Linked DNA regions of Bombiscardovia apis. Each later gene encodes a partner of the first gene's protein in a complex. Links are inferred from orthologs where the notes say so. Each region holds a gene or a part of one and is shown in the gene's direction. Other genes may lie near its edges. The genes, in order: mfd and R8377_RS03450.

Region 1 (4,140 bases):
TTCTTCCTTGCTAAGCCCCTGACGTTCATGAATGATTCAGGCAACGCTGTGGCCTCAATCTGCTCATATTACGACATTCCTGCCGAGCATGTAGTCGTGATTCACGACGATATGGACTTGGAATATGGACGTATCAAGGTCAAGACTGGCGGTTCAGCCGGCGGGCATAACGGTATACGCTCCATAGACCGCTCGCTAGGAACTAACGCCTACGCGCGCGTGCGTCTTGGAGTAGGGCATGCTCAGCGCGGGCCTCAGGCTCACCAGCAAACAGTCGACTGGGTTTTGGGGCGGTTCTCTGGTGACCAGCGCAGCAAGCTCGACGACTTCTTGGCCGACGGTGCTGATGCTACAGAAATCGTGATGACACAAGGCTTGCACCAGGCACAGGAGCAGTTTAATGGCCGCTGAGCAGGTGCCGGGCTTAGAACATGCACTCGCGCCCTATCTTGAACAGCTGCGCGCTGATTCGACTTTCTCCCGCTTAGTTTCGGGTCGTGCCGGTGATGATTCGCTGGATGGAAGACTCACCATCCAAGCTCCTTCTGGCATACGCCCGGCCTTGGTTGCGGCAGCTGCCCAGCGCCAGCCGGTGGTCTACATAGTGCCGTCCGAGCGAGATGGTGAGGAAGCAGTAGCTTCCCTGCGTTCTTGGTTCGATGGGCCTAGTGAGAATATCGCGCTCTTGCAAGCTTGGGAGACCTTGCCCCACGAACGACTCTCACCCCGGGCCGACACAGTGGCCGCTAGAATGGCGGTTTTCCGCCGCTTAGCCCATCCGAAGCCGGCAGACTCTCTCTTTGGGCCTATCGGTATTCTCGTCATGCCGGTGCGCTCGCTCATTCAGCCCGTGGTCAAAGGCTTGGGAGATATCGATCCGCTGGTGTTCGCCGTTGATGAAGAGCTGCCCCTAGAGGAGGCAGTGTCCCGCCTGCAAAAGGCCTCTTATACGCGCGTAGATTTGGTGATGGACCGCGGAGAGTATGCGGTGCGCGGCGGCATCGTAGATGTGTTCGTTCCCACGGCTGCCCACCCGGTGCGTATTGAATACTTTGGTGACACCGTTGACTCTATTCGCCCCTTCCATGCCTCCGACCAGCGCACCTATGGCGACGGTTTGGACCAGGTTTGGGCCACGCCCTGCCGAGAGTTGGAACTTAACGAGCAGGTGCGCGAACGGGCAGCTCAGCTGGTGGGCAAGATTCCCAACGCCAACGATATGTTGGAATCCATCTCGCAAGGCATCCCGGTAGAGGGTATGGAATCGCTTCTGCCTGCCTTGGTGGACAACTTAACTCCAGTGGAATCGCTCCTGCCTGAGCGGGCTACTGTTGTACTTTCAAACCCTGAATTGCTGAGGCGTTCGGCTGACGATTTGGCCAAGACTGCCAACGAGTTTTTGGCTGCCTCTTGGCATGTAGCCGCTTCCGGGCATGGTGCAGGGGCTCCGATTTCCTTTGACCAGGCTTCCTTCATTGACTATGAGCAAGCGGTTGAATCATTGACCAGTGCCAAGCGTCAAGTGTGGGATGTGACCGATTTTAGTGTCGATCCCAGCTTGGAAGGCCACGAGCTGCTGGCTGCCCAAACGCCTGACGAATTCCGCGGCGATGAAGAACGGGCGCGAACCGGCATCGAGGGCCTTATAGCTCAGGGTAGTCAGGTCATCGTAACTGCAGGTGCCAAGGGCACCTTGAGTAGACTCCGGCGGGCAATCGAGGCAACGGGCAATTCCGGCATCACCTACGTTCAATCCTTGGCAGCCGATGGTTTCATCGATACCGAAGCCAAGTTTGCTCTGCTCACCGAGCGCGACCTGACCGGCCATGCCAGCGTGGCAGCTGGGCCAAAGTCTGCCAAGCGCCGCCGTAAGGCCATTGACCTAACTGAGCTGAAAGTGGGCGACTATGTGGTCCACGAAAGCCACGGTGTGGGCCGCTTCTTGGGTATGCGTCAACGGCAGGTGGGTCTCAAAGCTAGCAAGGGCACTCGCGAATATTTAGTCGTTGAATATGCGCCTTCCAAGCGTGGTGCTCCCGCCGATAAGCTCTTCATACCGGCCGACCAGCTGGATCAGGTGAGCAAATATATAGGCTCAGAGGCGCCCAAACTCAACAAATTGGGCGGTTCTGACTGGGCGCAGACCAAGGCGAAAGCAAAGAAGCATGTCCACGAAATTGCTCAAGATTTGGTCAAGCTTTACTCGGCCCGTCAGCGCACGCGAGGCTACGCTTTTGGGCCTGACACGCCTTGGCAGAAAGAGCTTGAGGATGCTTTCCCCTATCAGGAAACGCCTGATCAGCTGACGACTATCGACGAAGTCAAGCACGACATGGAACAGTCGATGCCTATGGATCGCCTCATTTGTGGCGATGTGGGCTTTGGTAAGACCGAGATAGCTATTCGCGCTGCCTTTAAGGCCGTGCAAGATGCTAAGCAGGTGGTGGTCTTAGTGCCGACTACACTCTTAGTGCAGCAGCATTATCAGACCTTCACCGAGCGTTTTGAAGGGTTCCCTGTGCGTGTGGCGCAGATGAGTCGCTTCCAGTCCGCCAAAGAGAACAATGAGACCATAGAGGGCTTGGCTGACGGCACGGTTGATGTGGTGATTGGTACCCATAAGCTGCTCAACCCGCACATCAAGTTCAAAGACTTGGGGCTCATGATTATCGACGAGGAGCAGCGCTTTGGTGTCGAAGATAAAGAGACCCTGAAAGCTATTCGTACCAACGTTGACGTGCTTAGTCTTTCGGCCACGCCCATCCCGCGCACCTTAGAGATGGCTGTGACTGGTATTCGCGAGATGTCGACGCTGGCCACCCCGCCTGAGGACCGCCTGCCGGTTTTGACCTATGTTGGTGTCTATGAAGATGCGCAGGTGACGGCGGCTATTCGTCGAGAGCTTCTGCGTGGCGGGCAAATCTTCTATATTCACAACCGGGTGGAAGATATTGCTAAGATTTCCGCCAAGATTCATGATCTCGTTCCCGAGGCTCGGGTGGCTGTAGCTCACGGCAAGATGGGGGAGAAGCAACTCGACGCGGTGATTCAGAGCTTCTGGCACCGCGATGTCGACGTGCTTGTCTGTACCACGATTGTGGAGACTGGCCTAGATATTCCTAATGCTAATACTCTCATTGTGGATAGGGCCGACCGCTTTGGTTTGAGCCAGCTCCACCAGCTGCGAGGGAGAGTGGGGCGTGGTCGAGAACGAGCCTACGCCTACTTCCTCTACGATCCTTCAAAGCCCATGACCCAGACTGCTCACGACCGCTTGGCTACTATTGCTCAACACACGGCTTTGGGCTCGGGCTACGACGTGGCAATGAAGGATTTGGAGCTGCGCGGCACTGGAAACTTGCTGGGTTCTGAGCAGTCTGGTCACATTGAAGGTGTGGGCTTTGATCTCTACGTACGCATGGTTTCTCAGGCCGTTGAGGCTTATAAAGAGCCCGAACGCAAGGAGCCGGTTTCAGTCTCGATTGACTTGCCGGTGGAGGCTTCCATACCCGTTGACTATATCGATTCCGATAAGCTGCGGTTGGAAGCCTATCGGAAGTTGGCCACAGCCCGCGGTGAGCAGGACTTGCAGGAGCTGTACGAGGAGCTTGCGGACCGGTACGGCACACCGCCTGCCGAGTTTGAAACGCTCTTCTCGGTGGCCCGCCTGCGAGCCAAGGCCCGAGCGCTGGGTATTTCCGAGATTAACGGCCAGTCCAGCCGGGTGCGCATCAGCAAGATTGACATGCCCGAGTCTCTCCAGACGAGGATTGGCAGGATCTATAAGGGTTCGCGCTACCATCCAGTTACGCAGACCCTCCAGATTCCTGCGCCCTTCGCGGGCAGTCTAGGAGCTAAGCCTATGGATTCGGCAGAGATTTTGGCTTGGACCGACGAGCTCTTGGACGATTTGGCTTGGCAACACCAGCCGAAAAAGTAGTCAATAGAGCAAGTGTGAGCGCTCACATTATGGGAGCGTCCTTAGTCCAACAAAGGCACTAGTCTTGAGGGTGTTAGCACAACACAAGTTGTAACCGTAAGGAGAAGTTGTGGCAGCAATTGAAAGCGTGTATGCACGCGAAATTCTTGATTCCCGTGGAAACCCAACTGTAGAGGTCATTCTGCAGACTGAAGATGGTG
Region 2 (10,442 bases), 160 kb from region 1 along the record:
GCAACCCTTCGGCTGGACTGTCAAGACTGGGGGCGTGAGCTTGGCTTGCAGGTAGAAGTACGCCAGAGCGATGACGAGGGCGAGGTCATCTCGTGGATGCATGAAGCCGTGGATCAGGGCACGCCAATTGTGATGAATCCGGCGGCTTTTACTCATTACAGCTACGGTCTGGCTGATGCCGCAGCCCAGGTCACTAGTGCAGGATTGCCTTTACTTGAGGTTCATATCTCCAATCCTGCCTCACGCGAAGCTTTCCGGCGGCATAGCGTTATTTCTCCAGTTGCTACTGGAACCATTACCGGCATGGGTTTCTACGGCTACAAGCTAGCTCTTGAATCGGTGGCCCACACCTTGCGAGAGAGTGCAGACTAACTATGTCTTTGCAGCGGTCTAGGAATCAAGATTCTGAGCAATCTTCTAATGTTCCTCAAGTCATCGAAGTCCTCGGTGCGCGAGTACACAATCTGAAGAATGTCGACGTACGAGTACCGCTCAACCAGTTGGTGGGTATAGCTGGGGTTTCAGGCTCCGGCAAGTCGTCATTGGCTCTAGGTGTCTTGTACGCGGAGGGCTCGCGCCGCTATTTAGATGCACTCTCAACCTACACGCGCCGCAGAATGACACAGGCGCAGAAACCCCAGGTAGACGCTGTCCGTTTCGTTCCGCCAGCGCTGGCCTTGCGTCAACGGCCGGGAGTTGGTGGGATGCGCTCAACCTTTGGCACTTCAACTGAGCTGTTGAACGTTTTACGACTCATGTTTTCGCGGCTGGCTTCCCATCGCTGCCCCAATGGGCATTATGTGCCACCCACGATGAAGGTCGCTGCTGAAATTCCTTTTGACTGCCCGGTCTGCGGAGCGCAGGTCAAGCCGCCCTCGGCTGAAGAGCTGGCATTTAATTCTTTGGGAGCATGCCCAACCTGCCAAGGAACAGGCACCATCCGCGAAGTCAATGATGCCAGCCTAGTTCCAGACGAGAATCTGAGCATTGACCAAGGGGCAGTTGTGCCTTGGCGCACTTTTGGTTTTAACGTGCAGCCAGGTATAGTCCGTGAATTCGGTGTGCGTACAGATGTGCCTTGGAAAGACTTGAGCGATTGGGAACGAGATATTGTTTTCAATGGCCCTGAGGAAAAGAAGCATATCACTATCACCTCAGTCAAGGGTGTCCACGAGCTCGATTTTACCTTCCGCAATGCGCGTTTGACCGTCACAAAAGAGCTGGAACGAGCTAGCGACGACAAACGACTGGCCAAAGTCTCTAAATTCTTAATTGAGCGTACCTGCCCAGATTGCATGGGCAGCAGGCTCAATCCAGCAGCGCGAGCCCCGCACATCCAGGATCACAATTTATCCGAAGTTACTGCTTGGACCTTGCAAGACATTACGACTTGGGCACTCACTGTAGTGCCTGACTTACCTCAAGACATGCAAGCGATGGCCCAAAGTCTGGTGGAAACGCTCGAAGATATGGGAGAGCGCTTGCTTCAACTCGGTTTGGGGTATTTGACTTTGGACCGTTCTTTGGCTTCACTTTCGACCGGCGAGCGCCAGCGTGCCCAGCTGTCGAGGGCGGTGCGCAACGAGACTACTGGTGTCTTGTATGTGCTCGACGAGCCTTCAACTGGTTTGCACCCTGCGAATATTGAGGGACTTATAGGGGTCATGCGCGACTTGCTGGCTTCAGGTAATTCGGTAGTGTTTGTAGACCATGACGTTACAGTGCTGAAAGCTGCTGATTACTTTATTGAGATGGGTCCGGCCGCTGGCCGTTTAGGCGGTCAAGTTATAGCTCAAGGCAGGCCTGAGCAGATTGCACATAATTCAGATTCTCGTATAGCTGGTTTCTTGTCAGCCACAGAACCGGTCTTGGTTCGTAAGCGCCTGCTCTTACCTTCCGAGCGCACTCGTGGTGGCGGTGCGACAAATCAGTGGTTGCGCATGACAACTGATTCACTCCACACAGTTCATCCTTTGAATGTTTCGATTCCTCGTGGTCGAATGACTGCTGTGACTGGGGTTTCTGGCTCTGGCAAGACGACTATGGTCTTAGAATCCCTGCTGCCGGCTCTTGAAGCCCAGAGCGAGCATGTGCCTCTGCCTGCGCATGTCAAGCAGTTTGATCCTGCTGGCATTACTCGTGTGCGCTTGGTAGATTCTTCTCCAATCGGTATCAATGTGCGCTCAACGATTGCCACTTACACTGCGATTATGAACCAGCTGCGTCGGCTTTTTGCTGCGACCCCTACTGCCAAGCGTTTAGGGTTCAACGTGTCGGCTTTCTCTTACAATACAGGTTCCTTGCGCTGTCCTCAGTGCGATGGTACGGGCCAAATCAGCTTGGATGTGCAGTTTTTGCCTGACGTGACCATCACTTGCCCGGTATGCCAAGGCTCTCGCTATAAGGATGAGGCTCGACAGGTGACGATTACAACTGAGCATCATCCAAAGCCTATAAGCCTGCCTGACATGCTAGATATGGATGTTGCTCAGGCCAAGGAGGTATGTGAAGGTCTGCAATCGTCTTTGGGCAAGCGCATTTTCCACTCACTCGAGACCTTGTGCGACTTGGGACTTGGATACCTGAAGCTAGGGGAGGACACGCCTTCGCTCTCGGGCGGGGAAGCCCAGCGGCTCAAGCTCTCCAACGAGCTGGGTAAAGAGCAGTCGCATTCTCTCTTCATCTTGGACGAGCCCACTACTGGGCTGCATCCTCTCGACGTGCGTACTCTCATCGCTGTTTTGCAGCGCTTACTAGATGGCGGGGCTACTGTCGTTTTCATTGAGCACGACTTGGACATGATTGCCAACGCGGATTACGTGATTGACATGGGCCCCGGCGGAGGCCAAGATGGCGGCAGTATCGTTGCCACCGGCACTCCAGAAGAAATTGCCGGCAACTTGGGCAGTCTTACGGGCAGGTATTTGGCTCAACATTTGGGCGTGTCATAAGCTTTTTGAGCTGTAAGAACAGCTCTCAGCTTTTTGCTTTCTATCATTGAGCGAACGAGCCCAAAAGGTCTACAAGAGCTGATAGGCTGAAGTTCCATGGTTAAACAACATGGAAATTCTCAAGAGCACGTTACCAAGCACATTTTCGTCACCGGTGGCGTTGTCTCATCTCTCGGTAAAGGCTTAACCGCTTCCTCCCTCGGCAGGCTCTTACGCAGCCGTGGCATTCGAGTACTTCAGCAGAAGCTTGACCCTTATATTAACGTCGATCCCGGCACTATGAACCCCTTCCAGCACGGCGAAGTTTACGTGACTGAAGATGGGGCTGAAACCGATTTAGATATCGGTCACTATGAGCGTTTCCTTGACATCTTCCTGACGCAAAAAGCCAATGTGACTACTGGCCAAATTTACCAGTCGGTCTTGCGTAAGGAGCGCGCTGGCGAGTACCTAGGCCAGTGTGTGCAGGTCATTCCCCACATCACTAATGAGATTAAGAGCCGCATGCGTGCTCAAGCTGGCGACGATGTGGACGTCATCATTACCGAAATTGGCGGTACGGTCGGAGATATCGAATCTCAGCCCTTCATGGAAGCTGCCCGCGAAGTCCGCCGAGATATTGGTGCCGACAATTGCATGTTCGTTCACGTCTCGTTGGTGCCCTACATTGCGGCGGCTCACGAGCTCAAAACCAAGCCAACTCAGCATTCGGTCATGGCTCTTCGTCAGTTGGGTATTGCGCCAGATGCGCTCGTCTTGCGCTCCGACCGCCCCCTGACTGATTCCGTCAAAGACAAGATTTCTTTGATGTGCGATGTCGATGCCGAGGGTGTTGTCAACTGTGTAGATGCGCCTTCGATTTACGACGTACCCAAGATTTTGCACGACGAAGGTTTGGACGCGTACGTGGTTCGCGAGCTCGGTCTGCCCTTCCACGACGTCGATTGGGCTGAGTGGGATGATCTGCTGGAACGCGTGCACCACCCCAAGCGCGAGGTCAATGTTGCCATTATCGGCAAGTATATCGATCTGCCTGACGCATACCTGTCTGTATCTGAGGCCATCAAGGCCGGAGGCTTCGCTAATTGGGCCAAGGTCAATGTTAAGTGGGTCACTGCTGATGATTGCGAAACCATGTCTGGTGCAGAGCAAGCCTTACGAGATATCGACGGTATCGTGGTGCCCGGCGGTTTTGGATCGCGAGGAGTCGACGGCAAGATAGGTGCTCTGCGCTATGCCCGTGAGCACCAGTTACCAGCCTTGGGCATCTGCTTGGGCATGCAATCTATGGTCATTGAATACTCTCGTGATGCTCTTGGCTTGGAAGATGCCAATTCGTCTGAGTTTGAGCCAGGCTGCGCCAACCCCGTAGTAGCAACTATGGAAGAGCAAAAGTCCATTGTGGATGGCGACGGCGATATGGGGCACACTATGCGGTTGGGTGCTTACCCGGCTGTTTTGCGAGATGATTCTCTTGTAGCCCAGCTTTACGGTTCCACTGAGATAAGCGAACGTCACCGTCACCGTTATGAAGTGAATGTAGCTTACAAGCAGCGCTTGAATGAGGCTGGACTCAAGATTTCGGGTACCAGCCCAGATGGTGAGCTGACCGAGTTTGTTGAGATTGCTCAAGGTACTCACCCCTTCTATGTTGGTACGCAGGGGCATCCAGAGTTCAAGTCTCGCCCAACCAAGCCGCATCCGCTGTTCGCAGGTTTGGTTAAGGCTAGCTTGGATCATGAAGCTGCCCGACACTAAATGAATGCGTCTGAGCTCCTTTCATAAGAGTTCATGTCAACGTCCGTTGCTTGCAGAAGGTGCATGGCAGCGGGCGTTTGCTTATGCCAAGCTGCTCATGAGAATAACAAACTCGCAAAGGTAAGTTATTTCACAGTCCCTCGCGCTAGCGGTTTGTACGGTAGACCAGTATTCTTGGAGTATCAGCTCGGTTGCTCTTGTAGTAGCCAAAGAGTGTTAGGAGGTCCGCAGGCGTGAGTACTAGCTCGAAGCAGACGGATACGACGCGAGATGTCGAAATGAGTCAGTACGTAGCTGACCGCTCTCGTGTCAACGAAGACAAAATCAAACAAGACGATGAGATTCTTTCTCAGTTTGGTGACTACAACTACGGTTGGCATGATTCCGACGCTGCCGGTGAAGCTGCGAAGAAGGGCATAGACGAGAATGTTGTGCGCGCCATTTCAGCAGATAAACACGAGCCGGAGTGGATGCTAGAGCGCCGCCTGCAAGGATACAAGGCATTCGTCGATGCGCCCATGCCCAAGTGGGGTGTGGATTTAAGCGGTTTCGATGCGCAAGATTTTAAGTATTACGTCAAACCGCTCGATAAACAGGCCCAGTCTTGGGAAGATTTGCCCGAAGACATCAAGAGCACCTATGACCGTTTAGGCATTCCTGAAGCTGAGAAGAAGCGCTTGGTCTCGGGTGTGGCCGCTCAATACGAATCTGAGGTGATTTACAACTCTATTCGTGAGGATCTTCAAGAACAGGGTGTCATTTTTATGGACACCGACACTGCCTTGCAGAAGCATCCTGAGCTATTCAAGAAGTATTTCGGCACCGTCATTCCCGCAGATGACAACAAGTTTGCGGCTTTGAACACGGCTGCTTGGTCTGGCGGTTCGTTCGTGTATGTACCCAAGGGCGTGCATGTTGACATACCACTTCAGGCCTACTTCCGCATTAATACGCCCAATATGGGCCAGTTTGAGCGCACCTTGATTATCGCTGACGAGGGCTCATACGTGCATTACGTAGAGGGCTGCACCGCGCCTATCTACTCGACTGATTCGCTGCATGCCGCAATCGTGGAAATTATTGTTGAGCCTCATGCTCGCGTGCGCTATACCACCGTGCAGAATTGGTCGAACAACGTCTACAATCTAGTAACCCAGCGTGCTTACGTGCGTGAGGGCGGCACGATGGAATGGGTCGACGGCAACATCGGTTCTAAGGCCACTATGAAGTATCCTGCTTGCATTTTGGCTGAGCCCTATGCCAAGGGCGAGACTATGTCTTTGGGCTTTGCCGGACAAGGACAGTATCAAGATACGGGCGCTAAGATGATTCACTTGGCCCCGCACACTTCTTCAACTATCGTTTCTAAGTCCATCTCTCGTAATCTGGGTCGTGCTGCATACCGCGGTTTGGTCAAGATTGTTAAGGGCGCTGAGCACTCCTCTTCGTCGGTAGTGTGCGATGCGCTCTTGGTCGATGATTATTCTCGTTCTGATACGTATCCTCACGTGGATGTGCGCGAAGACGATGTGACCATGTCTCACGAGGCTACGGTCTCGAAGATTTCCGAAGATCAGCTCTTCTACCTGATGAGCCGCGGTTTGAGTGAGGAAGAAGCCCGGGGCATGATTGTTCGCGGTTTTGTCGAGCCCATCTCTCGCGAACTGCCGATGGAATATGCTCTTGAGCTTAACCGTCTAGTCGAGCTGCAAATGGAAGGATCGGTTGGCTGATATGAGCACAACAGCAGAAATTCAAATGCCTCAGGACGATAGCGCTGATCCTTACGCAGCACCAGCGCGTATGCCTTCGAGTGCGGATCGCTCTATTCGCTCCTTCAACCCCGATGATTACGCCATTCCAACGCGCAAGCAGGAAGACTGGCGCTTTACACCGGTAGAGCGTTTAGAGGAGTTCTACCAAGTCTTTGAGCCTTCTGGTAAGACTAGCTGCACGGTGACCATGATAGACGGCAGCACGGTCGATTCTAGCCAAGTTTCACTCAGCACTGTTGAAATGGGGCAGGAGCCTTCTGGAACGGTGCAAAAGCCCAACGATAAGGTCTCGGCAGTAGAGTGGGCCAGCAATAAGCAGTCGCAGGTTATCAAGCTTTCTGGTGAGATTGACCAGCCGGTATTGGTCAAGATTGTGGGCGGCGGTCCTCAGCTAGACTCTCTTCACTTGATGATAGAAACCGAAGCGCGTACTCACGCCGATATCGTGGTAGAACACGAAGGCGATGCTCTCTTAGCTGAAGGTGTTGAAATTCGCACCGGAGCTGATTCGCATATTTCCACGACCTTCATCCAAGAGTGGGAACCAACCGCTAAGGAAGTTGCTAACCAGCGTATTCACGTGGGCGCTGGTGCAACCTTGCGCCATTCAGTGGTGACCTTGGGCGGCGATGTGGTTCGTATTCGCATGGACCAAGAGTTCGGCGGGGAAGCTGGCGAGCTCAACATGCTCGGCATTTACTTCGTAGATCCGGGTAAGCACATGGAGCATCGCACTATGGTGGTCCACAACCATCCCAACTGTAAGTCTCGCGTAGTCTACAAGGGCGCACTTGATGGAGTGAAAGCTCATTCGACTTGGGTGGGCAATGCGCTCATTCAGCCCACGGCGCCGGGCACTGATTCCTATGAGCTGAACCGTAACTTGGTGCTGACCCCGGGCGCTGTTGCTGATTCCGAACCAAACTTGGAGATTGAAAACGGCGACATTGTCGGTGCTGGTCATGCTAGTTCGGTGGGGCGTTTTGAAGAAGAAGAACTCTTCTATCTGCAATCCCGAGGAATCTCAGAGCAGGATGCTCGCAAGCTGGTAGTTCGGGGCTTCTTTGGCGAGTTGGTCGAAGAAATCGGCGTGCCCAGCGTGGCAGGCCATTTGATGGATGTGATTGACCGCAGGCTCTCCAAAGGCGAGAGCGAAGATATGAAGCACGTTTTGGAGGGTAAGTAAGATGTCAACACTCGAAATTAAGGACCTGCACGTCTCCGTTGAGACCAAGGAAGGTCGCAAGCAAATTCTTAAAGGCGCTAATCTGACCATGAAGTCGGGCCAGACTCACGCTATTATGGGGCCTAACGGTTCGGGTAAGTCTACCTTGGCTTACACGCTGGCAGGTCATCCTAAGTACATTGTCGATTCCGGCCAAGCCTTGCTCGATGGGGAAGACTTGCTCAAGATGACGGCAGATGAGCGTGCTAAGGCCGGTCTCTTTTTAGCCATGCAATATCCGGTAGAGGTTTCCGGTGTCTCTATGACGAACTTCCTACGCACTGCTAAGACCGAGATTGACGGTCAGGCTCCTCCTATCCGTACCTGGACTAAGGATCTGAACGAGGCTATGAAGCGCCTCAAGATGGATCCTAAGTTTGCTCAGCGTTCGGTCAACGAGGGGTTCTCGGGCGGCGAGAAGAAGCGGGCCGAAGTGCTTCAGCTTGAGATTTTGAAGCCCAAGTTTGCTATTTTGGACGAAACTGATTCTGGCCTCGACGTGGACGCTCTGCGCATCGTGTCAGAGGGAGTTAACCGCGCCAAAGACAATACTGACTTGGGCATTATGATGGTGACGCATTACACGAGGATTTTGAAGTACATCAAGCCCGACATTGTCCACGTCTTTGCGGAAGGGCGGTTTGTAAAGACTGGCGGCCCTGAATTGGCTGACGAGTTGGAAGAAAGCGGCTACGACCAGTACTTGCCGGAGGGTTCTGATTCCGAATCTGCACTGGCTTAATGAGTGTTGGATAGTATTCGTAGTTGACGCATACAACTAGAGGGTGGCAGTCATGGAGAATCTCGCATATATACGTGAGCAATTCCCGATTCTCAAACAGCAGGTGCACGGCCACCCTCTAGCGTATTTGGACTCGGCAGCGACTGCGCAAAAGCCTATGAGCGTCATCGAAGCGGAGTCACATTTTTACGAACAAGATAATGCGGGTGTTCATAGGGGAGCTCACGAGCTGGCGGCGCGTTCTACGCTGGCTTTTGAGCAGGCGCGCACTCAAGTTGCGAAGTTGGTTGGTGTTTCCTCACAGCCCGGTCAAGAAGAGCTTGTAGTCACGTCTGGTGCGACTGGCGGCCTAAACCTACTCGCAACTGCTTTTGGTAACGCTAGCTTGGGTAGGGGAGGGCAGCAGGCTCAGCGATTTGCCCTGGCTCCTGGCGACGAAGTGGTGGTTTCGCAGGCCGAACATCACTCGGTGCTGTTGCCCTTCCAAGAATTGTGTGCACGCACAGGCGCCCAGCTTAAGTGGTTTGGGCTAGATAGCGAAGGCCGTATTCGCTCAGATACAGCCGATGAGGTCATTACTGAGCGCACGAAGTTTGTGGCTGTAACCCATGTCTCCAATGTGACTGGTGCAATTACGGACTTGGAACCCATTGTTCGTCGGGCTCACGAAGTCGGTGCTATGGTCATTTTGGATGCCTGCCAGTCCGTGCCGCATCTGCCTGTCGACTTCCACCAGCTCGATGTTGATTTTGCGGTCTGGAGTGCCCATAAAATGTATGGGCCTACCGGTGTCGGTTTTCTCTACGGCAAGCGCGAATTGCTAGAGGCCTTGCCGCCAGCGAATTTTGGTGGATCGATGGTTGAGCTGGCTTTCATCGACCAGCCGGCGCAGTATATGGCACCGCCGGCCCGCTTCGAAGCTGGTACGCAGCCGGTGGCTCAGCTTGTTGCGGCTGGGGTTGCGGCCGATTGGATGCGCGAGGTTGGTTTTGACCGCATCGTGGCCCACGAGCGTTCGATGACTGCCGAACTGCTTCAGCTTGCAAACATTGAAGGGGTGCGTATTTTAGGCCCCAAGAGCCCAGAGCACCGCATCGGCACGGTATCTTTTGAAGTCGAAGGCGTCCATCCGCACGATGTGGGGCAATTTATTGATTCGCGCGGTATCGCTATTCGAGTTGGCCACCATTGCGCTCAGCCTGTGCACCGTCACTTTGGTGTCTTTGCCTCCAATCGTGCCTCTACCGGAGTGTACAACACGCTTGACGAAGCGGACCGGCTGCTCGAAGCAGTTTCGGCGGTTCGTGCCTTTTTCAAAGCCTAGCGTTCACTTCAAGCTCAGTTATTGATACAGGACTAGGGATGCAGGTAGGTTGGTGAGCATGGCAGAGGATTATGGCATGAGTGAGCAGGAATTGGAACAGATGTACCAAGAGGTCATTCTGGACGCTTCCAAGCACCCCCACGGGCGGATTGAACTGGCTGAGCAGTCGAGTACAGGTCCTGTTGTAGCCGCTTCGCAGGCGCAGACAACCTTGCAGGGCGAGCATGAGTATTGTGTTCCGGCGCAGTCTCAGCAGTTTAATCCCACTTGTGGCGATACGGCTACCATCCATGTTGAAGTTTCCGACGGTTCTGACGGGCGGCCTAACCGCATCGAACGTATTGTTTGGGATGGGCAGGGCTGTTCTATTTCGCAGGCTAGCTTGTCGATTATGGTCGATTTGGTCCAAGGGCAGAGCGTGGATGCGGCCATGAAATTGGCTGGCGATTTTCGTCAATTGATGGAGTCTCGCGGTGCCGGGTTGCAAGACGAAGCAGCAAATGAAGCTTTGGGAGATGCAGTGGTATTCCAAGGTGTTTCGAAGTATCCTATGCGTATTAAATGCGCTCTGCTGGGTTGGGAGGGCATGAAAGCATCTGTAGCTCAAGCCCTGACTCAGATGGGCAGCAATGCGCAGGCTTCTGATGGTCAGCAGGATGAGTGTGAG

The links.
Region 2: the proteins of mfd (region 1) and R8377_RS03450 are in contact, whole or in part, in a crystal structure (PDB 4DFC), measured with the Escherichia coli proteins. The link is inferred for Bombiscardovia apis from one-to-one orthologs.

Annotation. Positions count from the first base shown.
Region 1 is NZ_AP026800.1:747,606-751,745, forward strand. It holds mfd (transcription-repair coupling factor), read left to right. Parts: upstream 1-400; coding sequence 401-3,940; downstream 3,941-4,140. Other genes in the region: pth (aminoacyl-tRNA hydrolase), read left to right, coding at 1-411; eno (phosphopyruvate hydratase), read left to right, coding at 4,050-4,140. UniProt on the Escherichia coli protein: Couples transcription and DNA repair by recognizing RNA polymerase (RNAP) stalled at DNA lesions. Mediates ATP-dependent release of RNAP and its truncated transcript from the DNA, and recruitment of nucleotide excision repair machinery to the damaged site.
Region 2 is NZ_AP026800.1:907,496-917,937, forward strand. The notes cover bases 41-3,162. They hold R8377_RS03450 (excinuclease ABC subunit UvrA), read left to right. Parts: upstream 41-374; coding sequence 375-2,951; downstream 2,952-3,162. Other genes in these bases: aroQ (type II 3-dehydroquinate dehydratase), read left to right, coding at 41-372; pyrG (CTP synthase), read left to right, coding at 3,048-3,162. Outside these bases: more of aroQ, read left to right, coding at 1-40; more of pyrG, read left to right, coding at 3,163-4,709; Fe-S cluster assembly protein SufB, read left to right, coding at 4,988-6,442; Fe-S cluster assembly protein SufD, read left to right, coding at 6,444-7,670; Fe-S cluster assembly ATPase SufC, read left to right, coding at 7,672-8,451; R8377_RS03475 (SufS family cysteine desulfurase), read left to right, coding at 8,504-9,775; Fe-S cluster assembly sulfur transfer protein SufU, read left to right, coding at 9,834-10,442. UniProt on the Escherichia coli protein: The UvrABC repair system catalyzes the recognition and processing of DNA lesions. UvrA is an ATPase and a DNA-binding protein. A damage recognition complex composed of 2 UvrA and 2 UvrB subunits scans DNA for abnormalities.